DNA from 3 places in the Vibrio campbellii CAIM 519 genome. Region 2 is predicted to be linked to each of the others. Evidence: predicted binding sites of a transcription regulator. Region 2 holds the regulator's gene; each other region holds the start of a gene.

The links. The regulator CRP, encoded in region 2, controls carbon source genes, mostly activating them, when cyclic AMP is high. The targets are predictions, from matches to a motif close to TGTGANNNNNNTCACA.
Region 1: a site for CRP is predicted at 3,821-3,836, ahead of malT (HTH-type transcriptional regulator MalT). Genes of this name have one in related genera too.
Region 3: a site for CRP is predicted at 3,036-3,051, ahead of rppH (RNA pyrophosphohydrolase). Genes of this name have one in related genera too.

What each region holds. Positions count from the first base shown of each region.
Region 1 covers NZ_CP015864.1:1,712,196-1,717,602, forward strand. Annotated here, with positions in the region: gene malT (HTH-type transcriptional regulator MalT) at 915-3,626, opposite strand; gene A8140_RS24005 (glycogen/starch/alpha-glucan phosphorylase) at 4,195-5,407, shown strand, end outside.
Region 2 covers NZ_CP015863.1:3,032,574-3,037,980, forward strand. Annotated here, with positions in the region: gene A8140_RS14555 (ABC transporter ATP-binding protein) at 1-159, shown strand, start outside; gene A8140_RS14560 (TIGR02444 family protein) at 156-635, shown strand; gene A8140_RS14565 (hydrolase) at 736-1,743, shown strand; gene A8140_RS14570 (YheU family protein) at 1,814-2,026, shown strand; gene A8140_RS14575 (phosphoribulokinase) at 2,151-3,020, shown strand; gene crp (cAMP-activated global transcriptional regulator CRP) at 3,260-3,892, shown strand; gene A8140_RS14585 (DUF1338 domain-containing protein) at 4,097-4,888, opposite strand; gene astD (succinylglutamate-semialdehyde dehydrogenase) at 5,153-5,407, opposite strand, start outside.
Region 3 covers NZ_CP015863.1:602,162-607,568, forward strand. Annotated here, with positions in the region: gene A8140_RS02915 (hypothetical protein) at 27-278, shown strand; gene A8140_RS02920 (NADP(H)-dependent aldo-keto reductase) at 403-1,437, opposite strand; gene A8140_RS02925 (DUF6482 family protein) at 1,592-1,903, shown strand; gene mutH (DNA mismatch repair endonuclease MutH) at 1,904-2,584, opposite strand; gene rppH (RNA pyrophosphohydrolase) at 3,204-3,722, shown strand; gene ptsP (phosphoenolpyruvate--protein phosphotransferase) at 3,732-5,407, shown strand, end outside.

The DNA.
Region 1 (5,407 bases), on a different replicon from region 2:
TCTCAAGTACTAAGTCATGTTGATGGCAGTGAGTATACAAACATTGATGTCAAAAAAGTATGAAATAGTGCTGCTGAAGATATCGAAATGATTGCTTATCAGAACATCTCGGGTGAAGTTGCGAGTTTCAACGAACCAAAACAGGCAGATATGCGAGATTGGACGACAAAGACGTTGAAATATAAAAATCGACAAATGGTATAAATTGCCTAGGACAAACGATAATTTTGGTGAATTTGGCTAATTGATGATTTATTTATCACTTATGTGGCCAGTTTGCGTCTTGCAACTGCGCTTTGCATTTTGGGTTTGCATAATGCAAAGGTGGAGGGTGTAACAAGATTTTATATGAGATCTTGTGCCCAAAAATAGTGCTTTTTAAACTGGCACGATTAATGCATAATTCTTTTCGACCCTTCTTAAGCCGAGGGTCACCTAGCCAACTGACGTTGTTAGTGAATACACATTGTTCACAAAATACATAAGCCAATCGCCCTAATTGCGGTTGGCTATTTTTTTGTTTGTAATATACCCAAGTGACTTCAAGATGCAGGATTCAGAGCGTTGTCATTGATTCGGGGGCAAGGAAAACAACGCCGTGTAATAGCTAGCTCTTTCCAAGTTGTTTGACGCAGCAATCGAGTCAATGACACGCTCCCAAAGGGCGAGTTGTCTTGGCTTGTATACTTTGTTGCCGATTCTTGATTTAGACCCACTAAACCTTTAAATCGCCGCCGCGTCTACAAACCAAGTCATTCTCGCTGAACCTAGCATCTCGAGGCTACTTGGGTATATATGTACAACGTTTCCTACGTGCTTTGCAATTTGCACTTTTCAAAGATTAATTAGTAATAAAAAAGGGCTGACGCATAACGCCAACCCTTGTGTTCACCACTTATATTTACTCAATCCAATCAGTAACCCATTAGCTGCAATAAGTTTTCCGCTGTCACGATCGCTTCCTTACGGTTGGCAATGTTGAGCTTCTGGTACAAGTTACGAATGTGAGTCTTAATCGTTGTGCCTGCCACATCCAGCTCTTGTGCGATTTGCTCGTTGCTAAAGCCAGAGTAAATCAGGCCAAGTACTTGCCATTCGCGTTGAGTCAGTGGGCTAGTACGAACCAATTCCGGTACATTCGGGTGATTGACTAGCTTCTCGATAAAGTCTTCATCGAAGTGAATAGAACGGCTGCGTTGGTTCGATGAAATGTCTTTCATCAACTGTTGCGCACGATGGCGTTCTAGGTCGCCCAACTCATGACGTAAGCTCAGCTTCTCTAGCAGACCACCAATGGTTGCACCGTCAGTTAAGAAGTTACCTACCATGCCTGTCTGATTTGTCATGACCAGTGCTTCTTTCAGCAGTGTTTTGGCTTGCTCTTCGTCTTTCTGGCGTGCTGCCAAGATGGCTTCGACAACCAAGTTACGGTTCGTATCCGTGACCAAATTCGTACGGCGAGCTTCGCTTTGTAAAAAGTCCAGTGCTTCGCGCGCTTCATCATACTGACCAAGGTTGATATGAGCACGAGCAATATTACGCCATTGCAACTGTTGGAAGTGGTTACATGCCGATTCAGGACGGACGGCGGTGTTCAACCATTCTTGAATCGCTTCTGTATTGCCGCGCGCTTGCCAGAATAAGATCAGAGAAAGTGAGGCATTTGCTGTCCAGTCAACGTGGTAAGTGGATTGCTTCATCAAATGTTGGATATGTTCGATGAACTTGCCGGCTTTATCCAACTCACCACGGCCAATGGCAATGCGAGCCAACATTGAGTAGCTGTGTAAGTGTTTACTTGGTGAGTGGTTTTCTAGAATTTGCAGGCCTTTGTACGCACATTCTTCCGCTTCATCTAAGCGGTTCCAGCACCACAGTACCTGCGCACGAATACGTAACAAGAACTCATGAAGAGGAACGTGTTGAAGTTGCTGATCTTCAATCAGACGGAAGCCAGAATCTTGAAGTTCAAATGCGGCTTGAACGTAGCCTTGGGCGATCATGATTTCGCTTTGCTGCAAGATTGCCCACAAGGCTTGGTGGTAAACCTGATACTGGCGCGCCAGTTTTTCGGTTTGCTGCATCATTGGCAATGCGCGATCCAGTTTGCCTAATACGTGGTTAACTTCGCCGACGACCGACGTAGCCACAATACGGCTGCGGTATACGGTTGGGTCAAGCTGGCTTAAGGCAAGCTCGGCAAGCTCTAATGCGTGCTCTGGTTGGTTGCTGTTGATCGCGACCTGAGCGAGTAAGGCATTCGCTTGGCCTTGATAGCCAGAATCGATTTCAATATTACGCTTCTTGTGCTCTTCTTCTGCTTCCGCTAGCAGTTTGCCTACTTGGTTATAGCGGTGTTGACTCTGCGCTAGCCACGCTCGCAACATCGATAATTTCGGATGGCTGAACAACAGATCTTTATCAAGTTGGTTGATGGCAGACTCTAGGGTCGTCAACTCGCCTTGGTTGAACATCTTCCAGCCGAACTCATTCAAGATTTCTACGAGCAGATCGGTGTCGTTGGACTTTTGGGCGTGATGAATCGCTTGATGAGGGGCTTTTTGTTTAAGCCAAGCAACCGCGGCATTGCGATGTAGGTCTTTTTCTTGTTGAGGAATGCGAGCAAGGCGCTCATGAGATAAGAACTCACCAAATAGGTTATGGAAGCGGAACCAGTTTTGCTCACCTTCTAATAATGGATAGATAAACAAGCCGAAGCGGTTGAGTGATTCAATTATGCCTAGCGCGTCTTCACGCTGAGTCAGGGCAAACACGAGCTCGTCGTTGAAGTGGTCAAGCACCGACACTTGCATTAAGAAATGACGGGTTTCTTGGTCGAGAAGGTCAAAGACTTCCTCTACGAGGTAATCCCACAGATGCGCGTGGTTAAATTGAGACACCGATTCTACGGTTTGTGCCAGTGTACGGTTCTGGTGCTGCGCTTGCAGTGCGATTAGCTGTAGCGCGGATGGCCAGCCCTCTACGTAAGTGCGCAGGTTATTGGCCATATCTTCATCGATGCCATCGGCAATGCGTTGGTTAAAGAAACGAGTAGTTTCTTCGGTATCAAACGCCAACATCTCGTTGCCGATTTCAATCATCAGATCACGGACGCGAAGGTTCGCAGTACCCAATGGTGGCGCCGCACGGCTAGTGACTACCACAGTCAGGTTGTCTGGCATGTGCTTTAAGAAGAAGCGCATTGACTCGTGAATTTCGTCGTTAGTGATCAAATGGTAGTCATCTAAAACGACATAGCATTCGTGCTGAAAATCTGCCATCTCAGCGAAAACTTCGCTGAATAAAGAGCGTAAAGAAGAGAACTGACGTTTCTCAGCCAATTTTTGTGCGTTGGAGCATTTGTAGTTGGTCGCTTTGTTTAAAGCTTGCAGCAAATAGTTGACGAAGCGAAAACCATCGTTATCACTGTCATCAATGCTGTACCAACCCACATTGGGTTTATCTGATAGCCACTGCGCTGCCATGGTGGTTTTCCCATAACCAGCTGGCGAGCGAAACAGTACCAGTTTGTAGTAAGGCGCTTGTTGCAGTAAGTCCAATACTCGCGGGCGGACGATCGCATTATGCAAGCGGCCAGGGCGGGTAAGTTTAGATGGAATCCACATTATTAATTCTGTCCTTAAATCTTTTGAGCTAGCGAAACTAGAAATTGACTCACACCACTAAATTCTAGCTTGTATAAAAAGTGTACAAGCTTGCGAGTCGTTGTGGATGTTACGACATCAGAAATGCCTCTTACTTTGATCCACTTCCTAATTCTCGAGAGTTGATGCAAATGCCATCAACTACGCCCTATATTTGTGATTTTGGTCACTTAAGAGCCGGTGGTATTGAACCCATGTAGAAAGAGTTGCACATCTATTAAGGAGAAATTATCAATGTTAAAAGAAGTAATGTGATCGATAAGACAGTTTTTACAATGGAGTGAGAAGGGTGAATAAAAAACGTCATGAACAAATTTTAATCTTTCCATTAGGTGGCTGTGATCCGAATCACTAAGAATCGGATGATAGGTTGCTCTGTTGCGATTTAGATCACTAAGTTTGCAAGCTTACGCCCTCTACGCCCTACCCCCTCCTCCTTGTGGGGAGGACAAATGGGAGGATGTTTATTCACAGAGGGAAATGCACGATGTATGGCAGATGAATTACTAAAAGACGTGAGAATTTCTTAATGAAACCTACTCAACAGAAACAATTTGACAAGAAGTCGTTCCAAGAAAGCGTGAAGAAACATCTATCTGTAACTTACGCTCACACGATTGAAAATGCAGATAGCCGCGCATGGTACCTAGCAATGGGTCGCGCACTGGCTGAATTTACGACTTGTGATTTGCTTGCTACTGAAGCGGACGCTCGCATCCAAGAAGCGAAAAGCGTTAACTACCTTTCACTAGAATTCCTTATCGGTCGTTTGACTGGTAACAACCTAATCAGCATGGGTCTTTACGAAGAGATCACTGAAGCTATGGCTGAGCTAGGTCACAACCTAACAGACCTTCTAGAAGAAGAACGCGACCCGTCACTGGGTAACGGTGGTCTAGGTCGTCTAGCGGCATGTTTCATGGATTCATGTGCGGCTCAAGAATTCCCAACCGTAGGTTACGGCCTGCATTACGAATACGGTCTATTTAAGCAGTCGTTCAAAGACGGCCGTCAACAAGAAGCACCAGACGCATGGCGTGGTGTAGAAGGTTACCCTTGGGAAGTGGCTCGCCCTGAGCTTGCGCAAGAAATCGGCTTCTACGGTCACGTTGAAGTGGTAAACGAGAACGGTAAAGAAGTTCGTAAATGGGTTCCTGGCATGTCTGTAAAAGCAATGCCTTGGGATCTACCTATCGTAGGTTACGAGTCAGACACGGTTTACCCTCTACGTCTTTGGGAATGTCAGGCAATTGCACCATTCTCACTAGAAAGCTTTAACAACGGTGATTACTTCGAAGCTCAGCACGCGCTGATCGATGCAGGTAACATCACTAAAGTGCTTTACCCGAACGACAACCACGAAAAAGGTAAAACACTGCGTCTAATGCAACAGTACTTCCACTCAGCAGCGTCTGTACGCGACATCCTACGTCGCCACGAAGCAGCAGGTTACTCGCTAGCGGATCTACCTAAGCAAGAGACAATCCAGCTTAACGATACGCACCCAACAATTGCTATCCCTGAGCTAATGCGCATCCTAGTGGACGAAAAAGGTCTTACTTGGGAAGCGGCTTGGGAAATCAGTTCTCAGACATTCGCGTACACTAACCACACGCTACTTCCAGAAGCACTAGAGACATGGCCAGAGTCGCTAATCCAGCGTCTACTGCCACGTCACATGGAAATCATTTTTGAAATCAACCACCGCTTCCTACAAGAAGTTCGTAAGATGTGGCCTGGTG
Region 2 (5,407 bases):
TTATCGGATAACTCTCTGTATGAAGCCGAAAACAAAGCTAAACTTAACGAAGTGTTGGCGCTTCAAGCTTCTAGCAAAGCAGATCTTGAAGAAGTAGAAATGGAATGGATGTCTGCCCAAGAAACACTTGAGCAGATGGAACTAGAGTTTAATCAATGACAAACGAGCACGCAGAATACACTCTTACCCTAGAACACCTTTGGCAGTTCAGTCTGCAATTTTATGGTGTGCGAGAAGTGAAGGAAGCGTGCCTATCATTGCAAAATAACTATCACGGTAACGTGAACCTATTACTGCTGCTCAGATGGCTCGATGAGCAGCAGGTAATTTTCCAAGAGCAAGACTGGCACTTGGTGCAAGGCTGTCTTGGTCGAAGTGAAACCCTGCTCCACTCTTACCGTGAACTTCGTCGCCACCTCAAATCACAAGTTAATGACGCGCTTTATCGCGAAGCATTACAGTTCGAATTGCAGCTCGAAAAACAGCAACAGTCCGACCTAGTCGACTGCGTCAACTCACTCAAATTAGTCAAGAATGACGGCGAACCACTGACGCTGAGATACTGTCGCCAGTTGGGTGGTGAACATTTACAACAGGCATTCTCCATGCCAGTTCCAAACATTCAATATCCATAAATCAGTCATAAACCAGTAAAATATCTATACTAAAGCTATAAAGGATTATATTAATAAGTTCTTCGGCGAACATTGAAGGACCATACAAGAGCAGTTAGGTATGACACAATTTTTCGCAGCCGCCGGGATTAAGAACCCGCATCTCCAGACGCTATTGCCGCGCTTTATCCGCAAAAAAGCGTTATTTACGCCTGTTTGGCAAACACTCGATACACCGGATGGTGACTTCCTTGATTTGGCCTGGTCACAGCAGCCAGGTTCTGAAGCCGCTCACATCAAACCAATCTTCGTCCTCTTTCATGGCTTGGAAGGCTGCTTCTATAGCCCGTATGCGAATGGTTTGATGAATGCCTTCTCTAAATCGGGTTGGCTGTCAGTGATGATGCACTTTCGTGGGTGCAGCGGTAAGCCAAACAAAAAAGCCCGCGCTTATCACTCCGGCGAAGTAACGGATGCTCGCTTCTTTCTTGAGCAGCTCAATCAGCAATTCCCTAACAACCCTAAAGTTGCGGTCGGTATTTCCCTTGGCGGTAACATGTTGGCGAACTACTTGGCTGAGTACAAAAACGATCCCATCTTAAGTGCCGCGACCATTGTCTCTGCACCACTGAACTTGGCAGCATGCGCAAATCGTATTGAGCAAGGCTTCTCGAAAGTTTACCGACGCTATTTGCTCTCCTCACTCAAACGCAATGCGTTACAGAAGCACGATTTGATCCACGGAGAGTTAGCCCTGTCGTACAACTCGATCAAACGCGTCACTCGCTTGTATGAGTTTGATGACTTGATCACCGCGCCTCTGCATGGCTTTAAGGACGCGCAAGATTATTACGATCAATGTTCAGGCTTAAGCAAGCTGCAGCAGATCACCTTGCCAACCTTGATCATCCACGCCAAAGACGATCCCTTTATGACCGAAGAAGTGATCCCGAAATTCGTATTGCCAGACAACATCGATTACCGACTTTACGAACATGGTGGTCACGTAGGCTTCCTAACAGGTAGCGCATTAAAGCCGAAGTTCTGGTTAGAAGAAGCCCTGCCGGCTTACTATGAAAGTATCGCTGCGGAGTACCTTTCTGCTGTATCCGTGCCGCGAACACAGTAAACTACTTAGGCGCACCAGACATCAACAACCTAAGAGGCGCGCTTAAACATCATAAAAGTTTGAGGTATTTATGATCATTCCATGGCAAGACATTGCGCCAGAGACACTAGAAAACCTGATCCGCGAATTCGTTCTTCGTGAAGGCACCGACTACGGCTCAGTTGAAGTTTCACTGCAGAGTAAAATCGATCAGGTCAAATCCCAATTAGAGAAAGGCGAAGCGGTCATCGTATTTTCTGAGCTTCATGAAACGGTTGATATCCAACTAAAAGCAAAGTTTTAGACCCTTCACATTTTACCGTATCCCACTCGATGACAAGGGCTTGTTACGTGCTATAGTGGGTTATCGACCGTGCAGCATACGCGTGCTGCACTTTACAGGTAAGTAATTTTCGACAAGGTTTGTCATGTCAGCGAAACACCCAATCATTGCGGTTACTGGTTCGTCCGGTGCCGGTACTACCACCACTTCTGAAGCCTTCCGCAAGATGTTCAATATGATGAACGTCAAACCAGCGTGGGTTGAAGGTGACAGCTTCCACCGTTTTACACGTCCAGAGATGGATGTCGAAATCCGTAAAGCGCGTGAGCAAGGCAAACACATTAGCTACTTTGGGCCACAAGCCAATGACTTTCCGGGCCTAGAAGAGTTCTTTCGTCAGTTTGGTGAAGATGGCACCGGCAGCGTGCGCCGCTATCTGCACACTTTTGATGAAGCCGTTCCATACAACCAAATGCCGGGCACCTTTACACCTTGGCAAGATCTGCCTGAAAACAGCGATGTACTGTTCTACGAAGGTTTACACGGTGGCGTGGTGGATGGCGATGTTAATGTGGCGCGTCACGTTGACTTTCTGATTGGCATGGTGCCAATCGTGAACTTGGAATGGATTCAAAAGTTCGTTCGTGACACGCGCGATCGTGGCCACTCAAGAGAAGCGGTAATGGATTCGATCGTGCGCTCGATGGACGATTATCTGAACTACATTACCCCGCAATTTTCCCGCACACATATCAACTTCCAGCGTGTACCGACCGTTGATACTTCCAACCCACTTAACGCCAAAGGCATCCCTAGTTTGGATGAAAGCTTCGTGGTGATCCGCCTACGCGGTATCAAGAATGTCGACTTCCCGTATTTGCTGGCGATGATTGATGGCTCATTCATGTCTCGCCATAACACCATTGTGGTTCCAGGCGGTAAGATGAGCTTTGCAATGGAGCTCATAGTGAGGCCGATCCTGCAGCAACTCATCGAAACTGGGAAAATTGGCTAAAAACCTCGTTAATTGAGTGTTTACTTTTCATACCGTGATCATGTGCACAGTTTTGCTTACAAAATCTCAATCATGGCACGATTAAAATCAAGAAATCGTTTCCGAAAAAGGATACTATTTCTAACCGAAACACAAGAGAGCTTGCAGCATATAAAAAGTGCTCTTATCCTAGTAAGCCCATTCAGGCTTAGCTAAAATATGGATAGCGCAAGCGTACCCTGCAGAGGAAGTGAGATATTATGGTTCTAGGTAAACCTCAAACCGACCCAACATTAGAGTGGTTTCTTTCACACTGTCATATTCATAAGTACCCATCAAAGAGCACGCTAATTCACGCGGGCGAAAAAGCAGAGACTTTGTACTACATCGTTAAAGGTTCTGTTGCGGTTCTTATCAAAGACGAAGAAGGTAAGGAAATGATCCTTTCTTACCTAAACCAAGGCGACTTCATTGGTGAGCTTGGTCTATTCGAAGAAGACCAAGAGCGTACAGCTTGGGTTCGCGCTAAATCTCCTTGTGAAGTGGCAGAGATTTCTTTCAAGAAATTCCGTCAACTTATCCAAGTTAACCCAGACATCCTAATGCGCCTTTCTGCGCAAATGGCTCGTCGTCTACAAGTTACTAGCCAAAAAGTGGGTGACCTAGCGTTCCTAGACGTAACTGGTCGTATCGCTCAGACTCTTCTGAACCTTGCTAAACAGCCAGATGCGATGACGCACCCAGACGGCATGCAAATCAAGATCACTCGTCAAGAGATCGGTCAAATTGTTGGCTGTTCTCGTGAGACAGTAGGCCGTATCTTGAAGATGCTAGAAGAGCAGAACCTAATTTCTGCGCACGGTAAAACTATCGTTGTTTACGGGACTCGTTAATCTCGATTAACGTTTAAAAAATTTAAAAGCCACCAAATGTAAGTTTGGTGGCTTTTTTGTTTTTAAGAGACGAGAATCGGGAACACTGCGTTCCGAAATCGGACTTCGTCCTTCGGGATTAAGCCCTCTAAGGTTCTGAGAGTAAAAACCTCCCGAAGCAAAGCGTTCCCGCATCTCCAGTGCGTAGCACGTTCTCGATTCTTTCTACCCGTTAGTACTCTCGAAGATCTTATCTGCCGATGCAGCCACAAATCCTGGGTACAACTCACCGTTATCCATTGGGTAGCGCTTAGCAAACTCGTAGAAGCCTCCAGGAATCACCTCAACGCCTTCAGTAAAGGTCACTGGCACTTTGTCTGCCATGGTCGACGATTGCTCTAGTAGTACCTCTGGCGTGCCTTTTACTTCACCGCCATTCTCGTTGATGGTAAAGCCTACTGTGCGTAGGTGGTCGTTCACTTGCTTCACTTCTTCATGCTGATTGAGTTGATTCACACTCACTGTGAAGTGGTTCGCTCCGTAACCATGCGCTGCAAGCCAAGAAGCGTATTCACTCTCTTTCGCCAAAGTTTGGAAGTCAGCATAGCTTAGGTCCCACAAACGTCCGCCGTACAAGAAGTCACTGCCTGTCAGTTTAGAAGCATCAACCTGCTCTGCCAGTTTATGAACGATGGCTTGTAGCTCTGGTGAGCACTCATCCACTTTCAATTCACTGATGAAGACCTTTGGCTGCTTCGGATCTGGGTGCTCAAAATGTTTTGCCACCAGCTTTTTGCTTTCAAATACGTAGTCACCACAGGCTTTGTAACCCACCGCCAAGAATGGCTTCGCTAACGTTTCAATGCCTAGGGGAGCGACATTAAACGTACGTAGCGCAATATGGTCATTAATCAGAGGTTCATCTTCTTGAAGAAGTTGATGGACTTTAGCAGCGGAAGGGCACAGACGTTGAATGTAGTCTTGCCATAGCGATTCAAATAACACATCGGGCGTCATAACGACTCCTTGTTATGAAATGTAGAGTTAGGGGTAAGAAGAAGTTGACCGCTCGTTCACAGCCCGTGGGCTGTCCAGAATCACGAACGAGCGGTCATCAACCTGTGACGGTATGTGCAGCATAAGTGCCAGTCAGTCAACACACGCTGGAGAGTCTTAAGCTCGCCTTTGGCGTTTGCCAGCGCGCTTACCAGAATCCTAACTTGGTAAATAGCTCCGGCAGAGAGAAACGGCGATACTTTGTCACCGCTTCGTATTTCTCTATTACAGGCTTAAACCTGGGCTCAATGTGGCAGGCAAGACCGTCTCTTGTCCCTCCATTGATGCCATTGGGTACGCACAGTAGTCTGCTGCGTAGTAAGCACTTGGACGTAGGTTACCTGAGGCACCCGGACCACCAAATGGCGCATCACCACTTGCACCCGTTAACTGACGGTTGCGGTTCACGATGCCGGCACGAATGTGGTCCACGAAGTATTCCCACTCTTGGTCGTCGGTCGAAACCAGACCCGCAGATAA
Region 3 (5,407 bases), 820 kb from region 2:
TATCTATCGCTATTTGGAGAAAAATTATGCGTCACTCTATCTATTTGAAATTGGCCACCGTGCTTTTGAAAGCTGATTTGAAACGTGAAGAAAAGCAATGGCAACGTATGGTTCGCCGTAATGCTCATCAAATCCCTTGGACAAATGAGCACTTGTTAAAAGATATTGGCTTAGATAAAGAAGGTCGTACAAATCATGTCAGTGTGCCTGATGCTGTCAAAGTTGAACGCCGAGTTCGTCATCTTCGCCGTGTTTTAACTGCGCGAATACCAACGTAATCAGTAACCCAAGTGGAACTGTCACTCACATATATTCGGTTCAACTTGGGTTTAACTCACTGATGCAAAGAGGCTGACCATTGTGGTCAGCCTCTTTGTTTTTGGTCCATTGGGAAATCAAATGCTACGGGCACGGGTTTGAGTAAGTGGTGCCAATCGCTTGGATGTCATTGAGCAATTCTTCACTTAAATGAACATCGATACTGTCGATATTTGATTTGAGCTGTTTTAGGTTAGTTGCGCCAATGATGTTGGAAGCCACAAATGGGCGTTGATTGACAAATGCCAGCGCCATTTGCGCAGGATCTAAACCGTAGTCACGGGCTAGGTTTACATACGCTTCTGTCGCTTTTACGCCTTGCGGTGTGAAGTAGCGAGCAAAGCGCTCCCAAATGGTGCAACGTGCGCCTTCAGGTTTCGCTCCGTTTAGGTATTTACCACTCAAACAACCAAATGCCAGCGGCGAATAAGCCAGTAGCTGAACGCCTTCGTAGTGGCTGATTTCAGACAAACCAACTTCGAAGCTGCGGTTTAATAGGTTATATGGGTTTTGGATGGAAACGATTCTCGGCAGATCATGTTTCTCTGCCAAACGCAGTAGTGACATCACGCCCCATGGGGTTTCGTTCGATACTCCGATGTAACGTATTTTGCCCGCTTTGACTAACTCAGTCAGTGCTTCAAGTGTTTCGATCAGCGTGACTTCTTCTTGCTTATCTGGGTAAGGGTAGTTGAGCTGTCCAAAGCAGTTGGTTTGACGTTGTGGCCAGTGCAGTTGGTATAGATCGACATAATCCGTTTGTAGGCGTTTAAGGCTGTCATCAATCGCGGTATGGATATGTCGGCGGTTTAAGCTCATGTTCTCACGAATGTAGGGAACGTTGCGTGGACCTGCGACCTTTGTTGCCAATACGACTTTCTCACGCTTACCGCTTTTCGCTAGCCAATTACCTATGTATTGCTCAGTGAGTCCTTGTGTCTCAGCTTTCGGCGGAACGGGATACATCTCGGCAGTATCGATGAAATTCACCCCATGATCGAGGGCAAAGTCGAGCTGTTGAAACGCTTCTTGTTCGGTATTTTGCTCACCAAACGTCATAGTGCCAAGGCAGATCTTACTGATCTCGAGTGATGAGTGCGGTAGTTTTGTATATTGCATTTCACATCCTTGAAGAGTTACCGACTGAATAAGTCATTCCAATATAGGGGATTTTTAGTCGTGGTCGCAAATGATTTAGGTTTCTCTTTGTCGTTAACTCGAAACTTATCAATACGCTAACTAGACTTAAAGGATCTTGTGAAGGAGGTGAATTATGCAGAAGCATCAACTCGACATGTGGTTGCATGGCCACCACAAGGACTCTTACAAAACACCGAAGGTCTTTGTGATAGGTTGTTCTGATGTCTCTGACTATCTATTAGCAGTGGAGTACAAACACCAACTAGAGCCAATCAAAGATGGCGAGGATCCGATTCATTTTGGGTCGTTAGATTTGGTAAAAGAGGAACTGCTTAGGTTAGGGATTGATAAAGCTTACTTGAGACTGCACAACGCTTACGATGAATTTGGTAGCGATGGCGCAGCCTCTTACTGTGACATTGAACTGTCACTGGTAACGCATTAATCACTCTGATTGGGCGTTAATATAATGCTTCAGTAGGATCTGCTCAGTAAACTGTGTCCTGAGATAGAAACCACGAGGCAGGGTTTTGATCGGTTTTCCGTTCGAACTGTACGCTTCCGTTAAAGCTTTCGCGTTTGCAGCTTTCGGACGTAAGTGCAGTGCTTCTCCGTGTCTGGCGGAAATTTGATCAAACTTACCTAGTACGATCAATTCCATCAATTCTTCCCAATCATTTTTCAGAATCTGCTCTTCTTCTTGATCTGGCGACCAAATCAACGGGCTGCCGACACGGCGCTCAGCCAACGGAATCTCACGTTCACCTTCTACTGGTACCCAAAGCACACGGGATAGTTTATTGCGTACATGGCTGGTTTCCCATGTTAAACCTTGCACGCCAGTCAGTGGGGCAACAGAGACAAAGGTAGTCTCTAAAGGTTTGCCAGAATACCCGATTGGAATGCTCTTTAGTTCTATCCCAAGTTTGGCGAAATCTTGCTGAGGCTTGCTGCCGGCTGGGGCACCCAGGTGCCATTCGAGTAATTGACCGACCCAACCTTTATCGCGTTTCAAGTTTGCAGGAACGGTCATGCCAGCTTCCTCAGCGAGCTCGGCAAAGCTTAAGCCAGCAATGTCTTGCGCGCGTTCCATCAGTTCAGCTTCGGATTGTGGTTCTGGTTTCATGATGACAAGGTGGTATTGGAAAACGTCTAGTCTAACAAATTTAAATAAAATCCTCTGTCGAAGATTTCATCGAGCTGAATTAAGAATGATCAATCCATAACTTATCCACAGATTAGGAAGTGACCAATAGGATCTCTATGTGGGGTGGATGAATAAACAGGGGTTTAAGACATGATTGAGGCTTGATTTTATTGAGATGTCATGAAGTCCTACCTGTCCAATGTGGATAAATAACCGATTGTGCGATCTTTGACCGATCTGTGTTTGGTGAAAAGATCATCAAGAAAAGTAAGATCATTAATTCAAAAAAATCTAAATATATGTATTTATTATCAATAATTTACTGTTTTTTTGTTGTCATTATTGAAATTGGCTCTTGTGATGGTTTTGAACAAAATTCTTTGTTGATAGCGTTTTCTTCACAAAGTTATTCACAGAAAAGGTGAATAAATGTGGGCTATGTCTCAATCTTGTGTTGATAAAATAATGTCTGCTCAAAAGATATCCAAAATTGGCCAAAAGCTAATAAATCTTGCTCATATCACATCAGTAAGTTTGCTAGTAATGGGGATATGTGGAAAAATCACGGTAATAAAAAATTATTCATAGAGGTTAGCCAGTGATAGATGGCGATGGTTACCGACTCAATGTTGGTATTGTGATATGTAATAACCATGGTCAGGTCTTCTGGGCTAAACGATACGGGCAACACTCATGGCAATTTCCACAAGGTGGGATTGACGAAGGTGAAACACCTGAACAAGCCATGTTCAGGGAGTTATATGAAGAAGTCGGTCTGACGAAAAAAGACGTTAAGATCATCGCAACAAGTCGTCATTGGTTAAGATATAAGCTACCAAAGCGATTGGTGCGTTGGGACTCCAAGCCTGTTTGTATCGGCCAAAAACAGAAATGGTTTCTGCTGCGATTAGAATGCGATGAATCCCGCATTAATATGCAGCGTGGGAAATCCCCTGAATTTGATGGTTGGCGCTGGGTAAGCTACTGGTATCCAGTTAGGCAAGTTGTTTCTTTCAAGCGTGACGTATACCGTCGAGCAATGAAAGAGTTTGCATCTTTAGCCATGCCTTTTCGAGAGCGCAAGACGAAAGGGAAAAGAAAAAAGCAACGTAGATAGAGGATTAACATGCTCAGTCAGCTAAGGGAAATAGTTGAAAAAGTCTCCAGAGTCGATGACGTGCATCTGGCACTCGACATATTGGTAAAAGAGACTTGCGCCGCCCTATGCACTGAGTGTTGTACTATTTACCTTGCTAATGAAGAAATGCAGCGCCTTGAGTTAATGGCAACTCAAGGCCTTACTTTTGAAGGCGATAGCATCCATATCAACTTCAATGAGGGCTTGGTCGGTTTGGTGAAGCGCAGTGCAGAACCGTTAAACTTGGCTGAGGCTTCCACTCACCCTGATTTCAAATTCTTTCCTCAATTGGGTGAGCAGGTTTACCACTCTTTTCTTGGTACCCCAATCATCCATCGTAAGCAAGTATTAGGTGTGTTGGTTATCCAGCAGAAAACGCCGCGTTTGTTCAGTGAGATGGAAGAGTCTTTCCTTGTTACCTTGTCCGCTCAGATTGCAATACTGATTGCCCATGCGCAAAATCTCGGTCATTGGCAACTTGCCTCTAAACCAACGGTGATTAAAGGGCTACCAGCTTCAACGGGGGTCGCGATAGGTGAGTTTTGGTTTGACAATACCCAGCCTAATTTGAGCGATGTTTTCCCTGCCTCTGCCTTAGATAAAGAACGAGAACATGAACTGCTTGCGGTCGCGGTGGAAAGGGCGCTGAGTGATTTTCGTCGTATGCGCAAGAAGTTCGACAGTGAAATCAATAAAGACGCCTTGGCGATCTTCGACCTTTTTACTCACTTACTCAATGATCCAATGCTGCGTGGCGATCTGAAGAAGCAGATTGAAAAGGGCGATCGTGCTGACTGGGCGTTACGTCAAGTTGTTGAAACCTACTCGAACCGCTTTGCGCGTATGTCTGACGTGTACCTGCGTGAGCGCGCGCAAGATATTCGAGAGTTAGGGCAACGTCTGCTGTATTTCTTGCACAACAGTGAGCAAGAGCATGCCTCGATTGATCGTCCGGTGATCTTGGTTGCCAATGAACTTACGGCCACGTTATTAGCGTCGATTCCAAAACAACATCTGTTGGCTGTGGTGTCATTGGAAGGTGCTGCAAACTCTCACGCTGCGATTCTCTCACGTGCATTGGGTGTTCCTGCCATCATGGGCGCGAACATCAACACCAGCGTCGTAAATGGTAAGAACGGCATTGTTGATGGGTACACTGGTGAGATTTATTTAGAACCGAACAGGCAGCTTCTGCGCGAGTATCGTAGCCTTGTTAGTGAAGAGTCTGAATTGTTCGCCATGGTGAACAAAGACTCAGCACTGCCTGCGATCACGCAAGATGATTGCCATGTTGAAGTAATGCTCAACGCGGGTTTGAGTGCCGATAGCAATATCGCGATCAACTCCGGTGTTGATGGCGTTGGTTTGTATCGAACGGAAATCGCTTTTTTACTTCAGCATCACTTTCCGTCAGAAGATGAGCAGTATCATCAGTACCAAGCGATTCTGAACAGTTACCCGAATCAACGCGTTGTAATGCGTACCCTAGATATCGGTGGTGATAAACCATTGCCGTATTTGCCTATTGATGAAGACAACCCATTTTTAGGCTGGCGTGGTATTCGTTTTACTTTGGATCACCCAGACATCTTTTTGATCCAATTGAGAGCGATGCTAAGGGCGAGTGCGGAAAGTGGCAACTTGAGCATTTTATTGCCAATGGT